3 regions of the Actinoplanes sp. NPDC023936 genome follow, and region 1 is predicted to be linked to each of the others. Evidence: riboswitches for the same ligand, from Rfam matches in the RefSeq annotation. Region 1 holds a riboswitch; each other region holds the start of a gene.
What was found. A riboswitch is a leader RNA that binds a small molecule or an ion and turns the genes downstream of it on or off. The one in region 1 is predicted to bind cyclic di-AMP.
Positions count from the first base shown of each region.

Region 2: linked by a shared signal. The riboswitch ahead of AB0F72_RS13095 (hypothetical protein) and the one ahead of AB0F72_RS27860 (transglycosylase family protein) in region 1 are both predicted to bind cyclic di-AMP.
Region 3: linked by a shared signal. The riboswitch ahead of AB0F72_RS23725 (NlpC/P60 family protein) and the one ahead of AB0F72_RS27860 (transglycosylase family protein) in region 1 are both predicted to bind cyclic di-AMP.

Region 1 covers NZ_JBEZZR010000025.1:86,298-91,457, forward strand. Annotated here, with positions in the region: tRNA gene AB0F72_RS27845 (tRNA-Arg) at 217-289, shown strand; gene AB0F72_RS27850 (LysR family transcriptional regulator) at 440-1,351, opposite strand; gene AB0F72_RS27855 (nuclear transport factor 2 family protein) at 1,422-1,778, shown strand; gene AB0F72_RS27860 (transglycosylase family protein) at 1,829-2,512, opposite strand; cyclic di-AMP (ydaO/yuaA leader) riboswitch at 2,513-2,685, opposite strand; gene AB0F72_RS27865 (saccharopine dehydrogenase NADP-binding domain-containing protein) at 2,893-4,131, shown strand; gene AB0F72_RS27870 (GNAT family N-acetyltransferase) at 4,267-4,875, shown strand; gene AB0F72_RS27875 (crosslink repair DNA glycosylase YcaQ family protein) at 5,003-5,160, shown strand, end outside.
Region 2 covers NZ_JBEZZR010000007.1:207,157-212,316, reverse strand. Annotated here, with positions in the region: gene AB0F72_RS13110 (ABC transporter permease) at 1-632, shown strand, start outside; gene AB0F72_RS13105 (ABC transporter ATP-binding protein) at 625-1,398, shown strand; gene AB0F72_RS13100 (hypothetical protein) at 1,427-2,404, opposite strand; cyclic di-AMP (ydaO/yuaA leader) riboswitch at 2,444-2,578, opposite strand; cyclic di-AMP (ydaO/yuaA leader) riboswitch at 2,785-2,919, shown strand; gene AB0F72_RS13095 (hypothetical protein) at 2,924-3,940, shown strand; gene AB0F72_RS13090 (glycoside hydrolase family 65 protein) at 3,995-5,160, opposite strand, start outside.
Region 3 covers NZ_JBEZZR010000019.1:27,186-32,345, forward strand. Annotated here, with positions in the region: gene AB0F72_RS23715 (glutamine amidotransferase) at 1-510, opposite strand, end outside; gene AB0F72_RS23720 (MurT ligase domain-containing protein) at 500-1,720, opposite strand; cyclic di-AMP (ydaO/yuaA leader) riboswitch at 2,100-2,268, shown strand; gene AB0F72_RS23725 (NlpC/P60 family protein) at 2,308-3,096, shown strand; gene mraZ (division/cell wall cluster transcriptional repressor MraZ) at 4,055-4,486, shown strand; gene rsmH (16S rRNA (cytosine(1402)-N(4))-methyltransferase RsmH) at 4,729-5,160, shown strand, end outside.

The sequences.
Region 1 (5,160 bases):
GTGACGCCGTCTGGCGGCGGGTATGTGCCCCGGCCGAGCGGGGTTCGCTGGCTGCTCGGACGTCGATCATGCCGGGTTGCGCCGACGTCACCTGATGTCCATTGCCCCTGAGGCGCCAGGCGTACTTATGCGCAGCGGCGAGGACGGCCGGGTCATGACGGTGGGCAGTGGCGGTGACTCAGGGGCAGCCGCTGGTCCGGTAGCATGAGCCTCCGCGCCCTCGTAGCTCAGGGGATAGAGCATCGGTTTCCTAAACCGTGTGTCGTAGGTTCGATTCCTACCGGGGGCACTTTCTTCGTCCGGCGTCGCATACGCCGCCAGGACGACCAGGCGGCAGCGGCCGGGCGCGCCGGGGACGTGGCCTGCCAGGTGGGCGGTAACTCGCCAGATGGCACGCCGAACCCGCCCACTCCACCGTCGCGATCACCTCCGTCGCGGGCTACACCAGTTCCGCACTCACCTCCTTTTCTTGATCCGCTCCAAAGAAGGCGACCCGGCAGTGCCGGAGGAAAGCCGCCAAGGCCGGGCTGCTGCGGTTCTGCCAGACGAGCGCGAGCAGCGCCGGGATCTCGATGCCGTCGATCGGAATCGCGGTCAGATCGGCATATGCGGTGGCCATCGATTCGCTCAGCACGGCAACCCCGAGCCCGCGGCGGGCCAGGCCTGCCACGGTGTCCGGCGAGGTCGCCGCGAGAGCGACCGAAGGATCAACACCCTCCGCTGCGCGGGCTTTGTCGAGCACGTCACGGATGCCGGTGCCCACCGGCAGGCAAATTATCGGGTACGTGGACAGCGCGGTGACCGAGAGACGCGCATGACCAGCTAGTTCACTGTCCGGCGGGATCAGCGCGACGAGCCGCTCACTCGCGATCACGTGGCTCGCGAGGTGTTCGGGAGGCTCGCCTGCCAGCCCGGCCAGCGCCAAATCTAGGTCGCCGGATCGGATGCCGGCGACGAGTTGGTCTGAGTTCGCTTCCACCAGTTCGAGTTCGATGTCGGGGTGTTCCCGGTGGAACGCTGCAAAGGCGTCGAAAAGGGGCGTCACCTCGCACCCGATCACCATGCCGATCACGAGCCGACCCCGGACCAGGCCGTGCACGTCGTCGATCGCGTCCCGGAGGTCGGCTGCGGCGTCGAGCGCCGCGCGAGCGTGCCGGAGTGCCGCCTCCCCCGCGTCGGTGAGCCGGGCGACACGTCCCGCACGGTCGAAGAGCCGGGTGCCGAGCTCGTGCTCCAGGGCTTTGATCTGTGCGCTCACACCGGACTGGGTGATGTGCATGCGCTCGGCGGCGCGGGTGAAGTTGGCCGTCTCGGCGACCGTGACGAAGTACTCGAGCTGACGCAGATCCATGACTAATTCTAATGGTTGCCAGAAGAACTATGCGTTGGACTTGTGGGTGGACCTCCGGAAAACTGAAGCCATGACCGAGCAAGCACACCGCCCTGAGGACCTGACCAGGCTGTTCGTCGAGCGCGCCAACGCGAAGGACGCCGACGGGCTCGCCATGTTGTATGAGGAGGATGCCGTGATGGCTTACCCGCCGGGCAGCCAGACGCGTGGCCGCGAGGCGATCCGCAAACTGTGGGCCGACCTGTTGCCGCACATGCCCGAGTTCGAGCCCGAGCCGCCGCTGCCCACACTGATCAGCGGCGACCTGGCGCTGACTTCGACGCCCCCGAGTGACGGCTCGGGCGCCCGAGCCCAGGTCGCTCGCCGCCAGCCGGACGGCACGTGGCTGCGCGTGCTCGACCAGCCGGAGTTCACACGGCCGGAGTGACCACGCTCCGGGCGCCCCGACCGGGACGCCCGGCGTCTCCACGGGCCGGCTCAGAGCTTGATCCGCTGACCGACGAAAAGGCGGTGCGGGCTGCTGAGGACGTCGTCGTTGAAGCGGTAGAGGGCGCGCCAGCCTCCGGCAACGTGGTGCCGGCTGGCAATGCGCGCGAGGGTGTCCCCTCTCCGGACGACATAGGTCCGCGTGCCAGACCGAGGCGTGGCCGTCGCGCTCTGAAGCACAACGCCCCGCCCAGCAGCGCCCCGCCCAGCAGCGAGCCGACCAGCAGCGGACCGATCAGCAGCGGACCGATCAGCAGCAGCCCGATCGACAGTGGGCCGCACCACACGCGCCGGAGACTTGCGGACCGCTTTGCGGCTCACCTTGACGTTCGCTCGCTTGCCGCAGTGTGGCCAAGCGCCGATTCCCTGTCCCCGCAACACACGCTCGGCCACCCGGATCTGCTCCACTTTCGTGGCGCGGTTCGCGGTTCGGGCGTAACGCGTACCGCCGTAGGCACGCCATGTGCCGCGGCTGAACTGGAGGCCGCCGTAATACCCGTTTCCCGTGTTGATGCGCCAGTTGCCGCCGGACTCGCAGCGGGCGATGGCGTCCCAGTTCACCTCGGACGACACAGCCTGTGCGGGCGCGGCCGGGCCCAGCAGGCCAACGGTGCCGACGAGACCAGCGACGGCTACACCGAACGCGAGATGGACCTGCTTTCGGATTTGCACCATTTCAGTTGTCCTCCACGCCTGCGAGGTCAGCTGTCGGGTTCGGGCAGAGTGGCCCGGCCGCGTGGTGCGGCTTCACCCCAAGACGCGTGAGCGCCGAGGAACTTGTGGGTCCCCCGCTCCATGCCTTCGAGTTGTGATCCGTGGTCGGCGGCAGGATTCGGCGTTCCGGCCACGGTGCCCGCTCAGGCGGGCCACCGACGGAAGTCCACGGACGGATCGGGCGCGCTTACGCCTGGATCCGGGTCCGGTGGAGCTGTTACACCAAATTAACCCTTTGATCCGAGCTTGTATGGATAACTCGGCAGATTTTTTCCGACCCGCCTACCAGGAGGATTGTGGTGTGCTGCGCACTCTCCACGGAGGGTGCACAATCGGCAGCCATGAGCGATCAAGCGCGCGACTTCGATGTGATCGTCTATGGCGCCACCGGTTTCGTCGGTGTCCTCGTCGCACGGCATCTCGCCGGATTCGCGCCGGCCGGCACCCGGATCGCCCTCGCCGGACGGTCACAGCAGAAGCTCGAAGCCGTCCGTTCCCGGCTGAACGTCGACTGGCCACTCGTGGTCGCCGACGCCGCTGACACCACCGCCCTCGGTGCGTTGGCTTCCTCCACCCGAGTGGTCATCACGACCGTCGGTCCTTATGCGAAGTACGGCCGGGTGCTCGCTCACGCGTGCGCCGAAGCAGGCACGGACTATGTCGACCTGACCGGCGAAGTGCTGTTCGCGCGGGACAGCATCGACGAGAACCACGAGCTGGCGCGGCAAACCGGGGCGAGGATCGTGCACTCCTGCGGGTTCGACTCGATCCCGTCCGACATCGGGGTCCACGTGCTGCACTCGCTGGTGCAGGCGGACGGCGCCGGCGAGCTGACCGACACCACGCTGGTGGTGACGAGCATCCGGGCCGGCATCAGCGGCGGCACGATCGACTCGATGCGCAACCAGATCGACGTGATGGCCAAGGATCGCCGGCTGCGGCGGATCGGTGCCAGCCCGTACTCGCTGAGTCCCGACCGTGAGGCCGAGCCGGACCTCGGCCGTCAGGAAGACATGATCACGCTCCCGGCTTCCGAAGTGGATCCGTCGTTGCGCGGGCATCTCGCGCCGTTCGTGATGGCGTCCTACAACACACGCGTGGTGCGGCGCAGCAACGCTCTTCGCGGCTGGGCCTACGGACGGCGTTTCCGCTACCGCGAGGTGATGAGCGTCGGCACGTCGCCGCTGTCACCGGTGCTGGCCCTCGGCACGAAGGTGGCGCTCGGCGGCCTGGTCCTCGGTCTGACGGTGCCCCCGATCCGTTTCGTGCTGGACCGGGTGCTCCCGAAACCCGGTGCCGGCCCGAGCGAGCAGAGTCAGCAGTCGGGGCACTTCACGATCGACATCTTCACCACGACGAGCAGCAGGGCGCGATACACGTCGCGGTTCCGGGCCAAAGGCGATCCAGGTTACGCGGCGACCGCGGTGATGCTCGGCGAGGCGGCGCTGGCCCTGGCGCTGGATCGGGACAAGCTACCGGCATCGGAGGGAGGTGTGCTGACCCCGGCGACTGCCATTGGCGACGCGCTGGTCGACCGTCTGCGAACAGCCGGGATGGAGATCGCCGCGCGCAAATTGTGAGACGGATTCGCCTGACTGAAGATCCGGCAAACGCCACATACTTTCTTGAGCGCTGGTCAAGAGCGGTATCGAGAAGCCGACCAAATATCGATCGCGACTAGCACTAACCGGGTCTTTGTGGGCAGGATTCGGAGGGTGACCGCCGACCCTCTGCCCTATCCGCTGAGGTTGACGGGAACCGGCATCATCCTGCGCGAGTGGCGTCCAGACGATCTGGACGATCTGGTCGCGCTGCTGGACGAGCCGGAAATCGCGCGCTGGACGCCGATGCCGTCACCCTTCGACGCCGAAGCCGGCCGCGCGTACCTCAAGCGTGCCCACCAGGGACGCGCCAACGGCAGCCGGATCCAGCTCGCCATCACCGCCGACGGCGGGCTCCCGGTCGGCGAAGTGCTGCTCTTCGCCGTCGATCCCAACCTGCGCGAGGCCGAGCTCGGCTATCTGGTGGGTCACCCCTACCGCCGGCGCGGGCTCGCGTCGGGGGCGCTCTCACTGCTTTCCGGGTACGCGTGCCACACGCTCCGCCTGCGCCGCCTCCTGCTGCGCATCGATCCAGCGAACGTGGCGAGCACGTCGGTGGCCCGTCGGTGCGGTTACTGGCTGACCGGAGAACCTCCGATCCACCAGGAAGGACCTTACGGACCGAGCCGGCTGGACACCTGGGAGCTCGTCGACGGCCGCGCCGCCACCCGCACCGAACGCCTGAAAAATGTCGCATCCCGGCGGTACGGTCGTCGCACCTAGCCGCCACCCGCTCACCATCAGGGCCACGGGGACGCGACTCACACCCGCATCGCAACCAACGCGGATGGTCCGCTCGGCACCGTCCGCACGAGCCGGAAGTCAGAGCACACGCCGCACGGAGGTGCGCATGATCAACGTGGATCGGGCACAGGTGATGGCCTACCGAGTCACCGCGCTGGGGCTGGCCGAGCGGGTCGACGTGCGCGCGGCCGACCTTCCGGTGCTCGACCTCGGCATCCAGCAGTACACGCCGGATTCCGCCCAGGTCGCGCTCACCGCTCGCAG
Region 2 (5,160 bases), on a different contig from region 1:
GGACCAGCCACGGCGTCGACAACTTCCCGGCGTACCTGTGCATCGGTGTGTTCGTGTTCCAGTTCACCCAGTCGATCGTGCAGGCCGGTCAGAACGCGATCACCGGCAACCTCGGCCTGATCCGGGCGCTGCACTTCCCGCGGGCCAGCCTGCCGCTCTCGGTCGCCCTCGTGGAGATCCGGAACTTCGTGGTGGCCCTGGTCGTGCTGATGGGCATCGTGCTCGTCACCGGCGAGCCGATCACCGTGCAGTGGCTGCTGCTGTTGCCGCTGCTGGCCCTGCAGTCGTTCTTCAACACCGGCCTGGCGATGTTCATGGCGCGGTACGGCTCCAAGAACCGCGACATCAAGCAGCTGATCCCGTTCATCATGCGCTTCTGGATGTACGGATCGGCCGTCCTCTACCCGGTGACCCTCTTCGAGGACAAGCTCGACGGCTGGCAGCTCGCTCTGGTCGAGGCGAACCCGATGCTCATCTTCATCGAGCTGTTCCGCCACGCTCTGCTGGAGAACGTCACGCTGGCCAGCACGCCGGTCGCGCTGTGGCTCCAGGCGCTGGCGTGGAGCCTGGTCGTCGGCATCGGTGGATTCGCCTACTTCTGGCGCGGAGAGAAGGGCTACGGCCGTGGCTGACAACGAACGCATCCCCACCGTCGTCGCGGACGACGCCCACATCATCTACAAGGTGTACGGCTCGGCCGCGCCGGGCACCGGCAGCCCGCTCGCCAGCTTCAAGCGCATGATCACCAACACCAAGGCGGGGAACGTCCGCGAGGTGCACGCCGTCAAGGGTGTGAGCTTCACGGCGTACCGGGGTGAGGCGATCGGTCTGATCGGCAGCAACGGCTCGGGCAAGTCGACGCTGCTGCGCGCGGTCGCCGGCCTGCTCCCGGTCGCCAAGGGCGCGATCTACGCGTCCGGCCAGCCCTCGCTGCTCGGCGTGAACGCGGCCCTGATGAACGAGCTTCCCGGCGACCGCAACGTCGAGCTGGGCTGCCTCGCGATGGGCATGTCGCCGGCCGAGGTGAAGGAGAAGAAGGACGGGATCATCGAGTTCTCCGGCATCAACGAGCGCGGCGACTTCTCGTCGCTGCCGATGCGGACGTACTCGTCCGGCATGGCCGCCCGCCTGAAGTTCTCGATCGCCGCCGCGAAGCAGCACGACGTGCTGCTGATCGACGAGGCGCTGGCGACCGGTGACGCCAAGTTCCGCCGCCGCAGTGAGCAGCGGGTGCGTGAGCTGCGCGCCCAGGCCGGCACGGTGTTCCTGGTCAGCCACAGCGAGCAGTCGATCCGGGACACCTGCGACAGGTGCATCTGGCTGGAGTCCGGCCTGATCCGGGCGGACGGCCCCACCGACGAGGTGATGCGGGAGTACGAGTCCTACATGCGCAAGTAGGACCCGTACCCCCGTGAGGTTCTGATCTTCAGCGGATCGAGAGATGCACGTGGTTGGTGTGGTCGCTGGAGGGGTCGCCACCCGCCCCGCTGTACGACTTCCAGCCACTGCTCGGCAGCCAGATCCGGCGATACCAGATCACGTAGAGCACGTCGAGCGCGTCCGCGTTGTTGATGAAGTAGTTCGCCAGGTTGTTGCCGTAGGTCCGGCTGGCGCCGGTCGCGTCCCCGCCGAAGCCGTTCTTGTCAGAGGCGAAGTCGCAGGCCCGGCCCTTCGGGTGCTCACCGCTGTTCTGCTCGCGGAAACACGCGACGTAACGGGTGAAGCCGTCCTTCTGGGCCTGCTTCAGCGCGTGCAGGGTGCGCGGGGTGAGACAGCCGCTGGTGGTCGGGTCGGGCTCGGTACAGCCGGAGCCCGAGCCGCCCGGCGCCGGATCGGCCTTGGCGCTGCCGCCGCCGTCGCTCGACGAGGAGGCCGCGGCCCCCTGGTTCGCCTTCTTGAGCGCCGTCTCGGCCTGCACCTTCTTCTTCGCCATCACGTTGACCTGCTTCTGCTGGTCCTTCACGGTGGCGTCGATGGCGAGTTTCGCCCTGCGCTGGGCGTCGAGGGTCGTCTTGAGTTCCTCGATCGCCTGGTTCTGCTCGGCCGCGACGGTCGACAGGACCTCGGCCCGGTCGATGAAGCTCCCGGTGTCGCTCGCATTGACGAGCGCGCTCATCGCGCCCATCCGGCCCGACGTGTACGCCTGTGAGGCGATCTCGTCGAGTGCCGCCTGCTGCGGGCCGACCTGGGCGTCCAGCTTCTTGAGCTCCGCCGTCAACTCGGTCTGCTTCTGCTTGGACGTCTTCAGCTTCGCCTTGGCCTCGACGTAGCCGCGGGAGGCGTCCTCCAGTTGTTCGACGAGGGACTTGGAGCCACCCTCGCCGTCGTCACCGTTGTCACCGGGGGCGGCGGTGGCCGGTGACGCCACGATCGCCAGCCCGCACACGGCGAGCAGCAGCCCCATGACGGCCGCTAATCGCCGCGCAGTCTTTCGCTGCACAGGTAATCCTTCCGTCGGCCGCCGACCGAGTTAGCTGACGGGTTCGGGACGAAGGAAATCCCTACCGCGGTTGCGGATTCACCCCGAGGGAAATGGTTCCCCGGCTCGCCGGGAGCGGCGATTAGGCGGCGGTCCCCGGGTGGGAACCGGAACCGACCATACCCACTCAATCGACAGATCGACAGTTCTCGTACGGTGCGCTATTGCGCGGACACGCGAGGTGATTTGACTACGGAAAGTCGCTGCCCGGTAACAGTTTTGCCGGTTCAGTGGTCCTGATACCGCGCCATTCCTCAGGTAAACTCGTCGCGGTCCTGCCAGGACGGCACCGCCCCCGAGGAGCCGGCAGGCCGCCGCCTAATCACCGCGAGGTGAGCCGGGGAACCAGGTCAGTGGGGTGAGTCCGCCTTCGGGTGGTAGGGATCTCTTCCGTCCCGAACCCGTCAGCTAACTCGGTCGGCGGTGACAAGGAAGGAACTGTTGATGACCGCACGTCCCCGCCGGTGGCTGCTGCTTGCCCTGGCACCGCTCGTGGCCACGACGTTGTTCGTGGCGCCGGCCACTCCGGCCTCCGCCGAACCGAGCGGCTCGTCCCCCACCGCGGAGGAGGAGGACGAGGACGCACTACTCTCCGACGTCATCGAGGCCGCCAACCGGCGCTACGTCTCGGCCAAGGCCGCCGTGACGAAGTCCACAAAGGCGCAGGCGAAGCTGAACGTCGAGATCAAGGCCGCGGAGGACCGGCGCGACAAGCTCATCCCCGAGGTGAACTCGATCGCCCGCGAGCAGTACGTGACGGGCAACCTGAGCGCGGTCGGCTTCCTGCTCGGCGCGAACTCGTCGAACGACTTCCTGCACAAGGCGATCTCCCTCGAGGAGATCAACAAGCTGCACGACGAGAAGCTGCACGAGCTCAACGAGGCGATCGCCACTGTCGCCGAGAGCAAGGCGAAACTCGACGCCGAGGTCGCGGCGCAGAAGAAGAACTCCGCGCTGATGAAGAAGCAGAAGGAATCGGCGGAGAAAGCCCTGCAACTGGTGGGTGGCGACGCGCTCACCGACGGTTTCGTGGTGGCGAAATCCCCCTCCGCCAAGGCCGCGCCGCGCAACTCCAGCGGCGGCTTCTCGCCCGAGGGCTGCACCGAGAAGGACCCGACGACCAGCGGCTGCATCACCAAGCGCACGCTGAACATGTACAAGGAAACCAAGAAGGCCGGCTTCAACCTGTTCGTCGGCTGTTACCGCCCCGGCGGGCCCTACGAGCACCCCAAGGGCCGGGCCTGTGACTGGTCGCTGCAGAAGAGCGGCTTCTCCTCGGCGCACAACGACAGGATGATGAAGTACGGCAACGACCTCATGGCGTTCCTGGTGCGTAACGCCGACGAGCTCGGGATCTACTACGTCATCTGGTACAAGAAGATCTGGTTCCCCGCGTCGGGCTGGAAGGCGTACCACGGCGTCAGTGACCACACCGACCACGTGCACGTCTCCATGCTCTGAGCATCGGAAAAGCCCCCGTCCTCATCGTGAGGACGGGGGCTTTTCTCGTTCGGCTCAGTGCACGGCGCGGCGCACCGGCGCCCGCCCGTGCGGCTGGGCCGGCGCGGATCCCACCGGGGGGGCCGGCGGGATCGGCATGGTCACCGGGCGCACCTGGGTCACCTCGGTCTCCTTGCCGTGGTGCAGAAGCGTCAGCCGGGCCGAGCCGCCACCGTTGCGCAGCGAGTAGGTCACCTCGTCCGCCGTCACGTTCACCCGCAGCCGCAGACCGCGCCAGAGCAGCGAGAACTCCAGGTTGTTGATCCGGCTGGGGAGGCGCGGCGCGAAGCTCAGCTGCCCGTTGAAGTCACGCATGCCGCCGAGACCGGCGACCAGCGAGATCCAGGTGCCGGCCAGCGACGCCACGTGCACGCCGTCCCGGGCGTTCTGGTGCAGGTCGTGCAGGTCCATCAGGGCGGCCTCGCCCAGGTAGTCGTGGGCCAGCTCCAGGTGCCCGGTCTCCGCCGCGAGAACGGCCTGGATGCACGCGGATAGGGACGAGTCGCGGACGGTCCGCGCGTCGTAGTACGCGAAGTTGCGCGCCTTCTCCTCCGGGGTGAACGCGTCGCCCCGGATGTACATCGCCATGACCAGGTCGGCCTGCTTGATGACCTGCTTGCGGTACAGGTCGAAGTACGGGAAGTTGAGCAGCAGCGGGTAGCCCTCGGGCGGGGTGTTCTCGAAGTCCCACTCCTGCAGCCGGGTGAAGCCCTCGCACTGCTGGTGGACGCCGAGCTCCTTGTCGTACGGGATGTGCACCGCGGCCGCCGCGTCCCGCCAGGACGCCGCCTCCTCGTCGTCCACACCGAGCTTGCGCGCCAGGTCCGGGTGACGCTTGCAGGCGTCGACCGCGGTCATCAGGTTCTGCTGCGCCATCAGGTTGGTGTAGATGTTGTCGTTCACCACGGCGGTGTACTCGTCCGGACCCGTCACACCGTCGATGTGGAAGCGGCCGTGCCGGTCGTGGTGACCCAGCGAACGCCACAGCCGGGCGGTCTCGACGAGCAGCTCCAGGCCGACCTCACGCTCGAAGTCGTAGTCACCGGTGGCCTGCACGTAACGGCGGACCGCGTCGGCGATGTCGGCCCCGATGTGGAAGCCGGCCGTGCCCGCCGGCCAGTACCCGGAGCACTCCTGCCCGCGGATCGTCCGCCACGGGAACGCCGCGCCCGAGAGGCCGA
Region 3 (5,160 bases), on a different contig from region 1:
GCCCGCGGTGACGCGGGCGAGCGGGGCCGCGTGCGCACCGAGGTGGGTGCGCCCGCCGTGGTTCTCGAAGCCGGTCAGCGGGGGCAGACCGAGTCGCGAGTCGATGTCACCGCGCAGCTCTCCGACCGCCCGGGTGACACCCCGGTCCGAGGTTATGTCGAGCAAACCGAGACCCGAGCACTTCGCCCCTTTTGCGAAGAAAGAGTGCCCGAAAAGTTGATAACCGGCACAGATCGCCAGGACGGCGGCGCCCTGGTTGACGGCCCGGTGCAGGCCGCCGTCGGTGAGCAGGCGCTGCGCGGCGAGAGCCTGCGGGCCGTCCTCGCCGCCACCGATCAGATAGATGTCGGCCGAGGTCGGCATCTGCTGGTCGGAACGGACCTCGTAGGTCTCCACCGGGATGCCGCGGGCGGCCGCCCGGTGGGCCAGGATCGACAGGTTGCCCCGGTCGCCGTAGGTCGACAGCAGATCGGGGTAGATCCACACGATCCGGAGGCTCTCAGTTGACACGGTCCAACTCCGCTCGGATGTCCTGGAACGCCGTGTAGTTGGCGATCACTTCGAGTCGGCCGGGCGGAACGGCCCGCAGCGCCTCGTCGAAACTCTGTACGTGCCGGAACGGCACCTGGTTCACCTGGAGCCGGACGGCCAGGTCGTAGGCGCGGTCGCCGGTGATCAGCACCGGGCGGTTGCGCAGTGGTGAGAAGTCGACGTCGTACAGCCACGAGGTGTCGAAGCCGTCGGGGTCGCGGGCGTTGATGGAGAGCAGTGTCGGCGCGTGCTCCGCCATGTCGAACGCCTCCAGCCAGCTGGCCGGGTTCTTGGCGAGCAGCAGCCGGATGTTGCGGCCGTCCCGGTCGACCTGCGCGTACCGCCCGGCGATCGACGTCACCCGGGAGAGCCGGGGCAGCGCCTCTATCGGGCGCACCCCGAACTCGGCGGCGACGGCGAGCGCGGTGGCCGCGTTGCCGATGTTCACCTTGCCGGGAAGCTGAAGTTTCACCAGGTGCCAGTCGCCGCGCGGGTCGATCACGCCCTCGTCCTCGACCGACCAGTGCGCGCGGGGCCGGCGCAGCGGGCAGCCGGTGCACCACCAGTCGCCGTTGGCGCGCTCGATCGGATGGCCGCTCTCCGGGCAGACGAACGAGTCGTCGAGCCAGCGCTGGCCGGCGCTGAACCAGGTCACCTGCGGGCTGCTGCTGGCGGCCCAGACGACCATCGGGTCGTCCGAGTTCGCCACGACCTTGATGTTGGGGTGGCTGGCGAGCGTGGTCTTCCACAGCTGCGCCATCATCGCCACCTCCTTCGCCCGGTCCAGCTGGTCGCGGGAGAGGTTGAGCAGGGCCACCACCTTGGGGCGGGTGGCCTCGATGACCTGGGCCAGATAGTGCTCGTCGACCTCGAGGACGGCGAACGGGGTGTGTCCCTCTTTCGCCAGCGCCGAGGTGTGGCCGGTCGGCATGTTCGCGCCGAATGAGTTCGTGGCGACCCGGCCGAGCACACCGACCGCCGCGGCGGTGAGCCGCGTCGTGGTGGTCTTGCCGTTGGTCCCGGAGACGAGCGCCACAGCCCGGCCGGACGAGAGGTGGGCCAGCAGGTCGGGGTCGATCTTGAGGCCGATCCAGCCGCCGATGACCGAGCCGTCGCCGCGTCCAGCAGCCCTGGAGAGCGCCGCGGCGGTCTTCGACGCAGTGGTCGCGACCTTGGCGATAAGAGGCATCTTCCCGTCCGTCACGCCAGCGAGGGTACCGGACCGAAAGGTTACGTCGAGTTGCCGTCCGGTCAAGATCGGATGCGACTTGTGTTTGTACCGCTCTCAACGTTTTGACATGGGTTCCGGGTTGGCGGCCGAAGAATTGTGTGTTCTGTTTCACCCGTAACCTTCGACTGATCGTGTTCGGACGACCCCAAGGGGTAATGGCATTTGTCTCCGGGCGGTAACAAACCGGACACCGACATGTGTGCCAATTACTGTGCGTGACATTTTCGGCCCTGACGATCACGCGGAAGGTCGGGTACCAAGGTTGGGCCGGGTGCAAACGCATCCGGCTCGCACCAGCCCGGCCCACGCCGAGCCCTGCCCCGAGCTGGACGGTGCGACCACCGCAACACCGGAACCACACACAAGGCATCAGGGGGCAGGGACGGGGGACCCATAACCGGCCGGTTCAGCTCCACACCGGCCTCGGGGTGAAGTCGCCTAGCGACCGGGCACACCTTCCCGCCCGAACCCGACAGCTAACCTCGCAGGCGTGCCGGAGGGATATCTCTACCGTGCACGAACACAGTTCGCGCCGTGGCAGCCGCGTGTCTCGCGGCGCCGGCACAGTCGCACTGTCTCTGGGTCTCTGCCTCTGCGCCGGGCAGCTGGTCACCGCGTCTCCCGCGGTCGCGGCCAGCACCACCCCGGTCGTCAAGGTCGCCGCTTCCGCGGCGGCCGCGAAGGTCAAGCCCAAGCTGACCGCCAAGGCCAGCACCCGGAAGCTCCCCTGGGGCTCCACCCTCAAGGTGACCGCCAAGGTCATCGACCCGCGTACCGGCAAGGTCGCCAAGGGCACGGTCCGGCTCCAGGGCCTGGTCGGCGGCAAGTGGAAGACGTGGGACACCGAGACCGTCAAGAACCAGAACGGGACGGTCACCCTCAAGTACGCCCCCAAGAACACGTACTACATCCGGACCCTCTTCACGGGCTCCGGCTTCAGCACCGCGAGCACCGGCAAGACGAAGATCACCGTCAAGGCCAGCGGCGCGAAGATCCTCGCTGAGGCGAAGAAGCACAAGGGCGCCCTGTACAAGTACGGCGCGTCGGGCCCCAAGCGCTTCGACTGCTCGGGCTACACCAAGTACGTCTACAAGAAGGCAGCCGGCAAGTCGCTGCCCCACAAGGCGAACTCGCAGCAGAAGTACGGCAAGAGCGTCAGCAAGAGCAAGAAGAAGGTCGGCGACCTGATCGTCTTCCGCAACGGGTCGTACGGCTACCACGCCGGCATCTACGCCGGTAACGGCTACATCTACGACTCGCCGCACACCGGCGCCCGGGTCGGCAAGCACAAGATCTGGAGCAAGAACTACGTCGTCCGGCGTCTCGTCGCCTGACGTCTGTAGTTGGGTGTCGCCTGTAGTTGGGTGACGTCTGTAGTAAGTAAGGAAGGACCGGCACGCGGCGTGGTGGCGCCGTAGCCGTTGATCACGCCTGTGGGGTGTGGCCCGATGATGGGTCACGCCCCACAGGCGTTTCTTTTTCGGGTACGGGTGACCCCGTTCCCCGCCGCAGACGAGCCGTTCCCGTGAGTCCGCGCGGCCGGGTGGGTGGTCCGGGCCGTCCGGCGGGTTTCGCTACCGGTGCATGGGCACGCGCTACGGGCTCGCCGGGTGATCGCCGGCGGTTCGGGCGGCCCCGGGTGGGCGAGCCGTAGCTCAGGCCTGTGATCAAGGGCCTGTTGCCTGTCGGGGCTACGGCTGGCGATGCCGGGCCGTAGCTGGGGCCTGTGATCACGGGGTTGTTGCCTGCGCGGGCTACGGCTCGCGGCGCCGGGCCGTAGCTGAGGCCTGTGATCACAGGGCTTTTACCCGCCTGGGCTACGGCTCGCGGGGGTGGGGTGGCGCGGTACCTGCGTGGGCTACGGCTCGCGGGGGTGGGGTGGCGCGATACCTGTGTGCGCTACGGCTCGGGATTTGGCGGCTCCGTTTTGCTCCACCTGGGGGGCTCACTTTTGCTCCACCTGGGGGCTCCACTTTGCTCCACCTTTGCGGTGAAGGGTGGCCTCCCACACTTTGAACAGGGAGCTTTCGGACCGGCTGGGCTCGATGTCGGAAACGAGACTCCGTCGATCATGGTTCGGCCCTCCACTTGGGGGCACCGCCTGTGAACTGGGAATACGTCCGCGAAAAGGGCTCGCGAGCGGCTCCATTCGGGTTGCAGGTGGAGGGAAGTGGAGTAGAGTGGGGCGCAGTGGCAGGACCGAGGAAATGAACCGGGACTGTCGGCCCGAGTTGACAGGCGAGACCGCTCCACCGCGAAGGAGTGCGACGCCACGGCAAGGGGGGTTGGCCGATGTTCCTCGGCACGCACACCCCGCGCCTGGACGAAAAGGGCCGGCTGATCCTCCCGGCGAAGTTCCGTGATGAGCTGGCGGGAGGTGTCGTGATCACGAAGGGGCAGGAGCGCTGTCTGTACGTGTTCCCGATGCCGGAGTTCCAGCGCATCGCCGGTCAGCTCCGTGAGGCGCCGGTGACGAACAAGGCCGCCCGGGCTTACAGCCGGGTGTTCTTCGCCAGCGCGCACGACGAGGTGCCCGACAAGCAGGGCCGGGTGACGATCCCGGCGCACTTGCGGGAGTACGCGAGTCTCGGCCGCGACCTCGTGGTGATCGGGGCGAGCACCCGGGTCGAGGTCTGGGACAAGCAGGCCTGGGACGACTACCTCACGGCGAGCGAGGAAGAGTTCGCCGACATCGAGGAGGGGGTGCTGCCCGGCGGACTGTAAGGCGTGGCACCTCGGTGGCCGCAACGCGGCCCGGACGCCACTGCCGCCGTACTGCGAGATCTCCAGCCGCTCCCGCTCCTGGCGCCTCTTCCCCGGCGCCAGGCGCGTGTCCGGGGCCGGCCGTCCCGCTATGGGACAGCCCGGCACGGGACACGAGCGGATGGGGATCTGGCGGTACGGACGGGCGGCCGGGCCGGTACGGCGAACGAGCAACACCTGGGTGAGACGCGAACGGGCAGGCAATGGGGGTCGTAATGGGGGAGCCGCGAGGCACACACGTGCCGGTGCTGCTCGAGCGCTGTCTTGAGTTGCTCGCTCCCGCACTGCAGTTGCCGGGCGCCGTCCACGTCGACTTCACGCTGGGTCTCGGCGGGCACGCCGAGGCAGTCCTCGAGCGGTACCCGGACATCGTCCTGGTCGGCCTCGACCGGGACACCGAGGCGCTCGCTCACGCGCGGCACCGGCTGACCCGGTTCGCCGGGCGGACGCATCTGGTGCACGCGGTCTACGACGAGTTGCCGAGGGTTCTGGCCGAGCTCGGCATCCCGGCGATCCACAGCGGACTGTTCGACCTCGGGGTCTCCTCGTTGCAGCTGGACGAGGCGGACCGCGGTTTCGCGTACGCGCAGGACGCTCCCCTGGACATGCGGATGGACCAGTCCCGGGGCGTGACC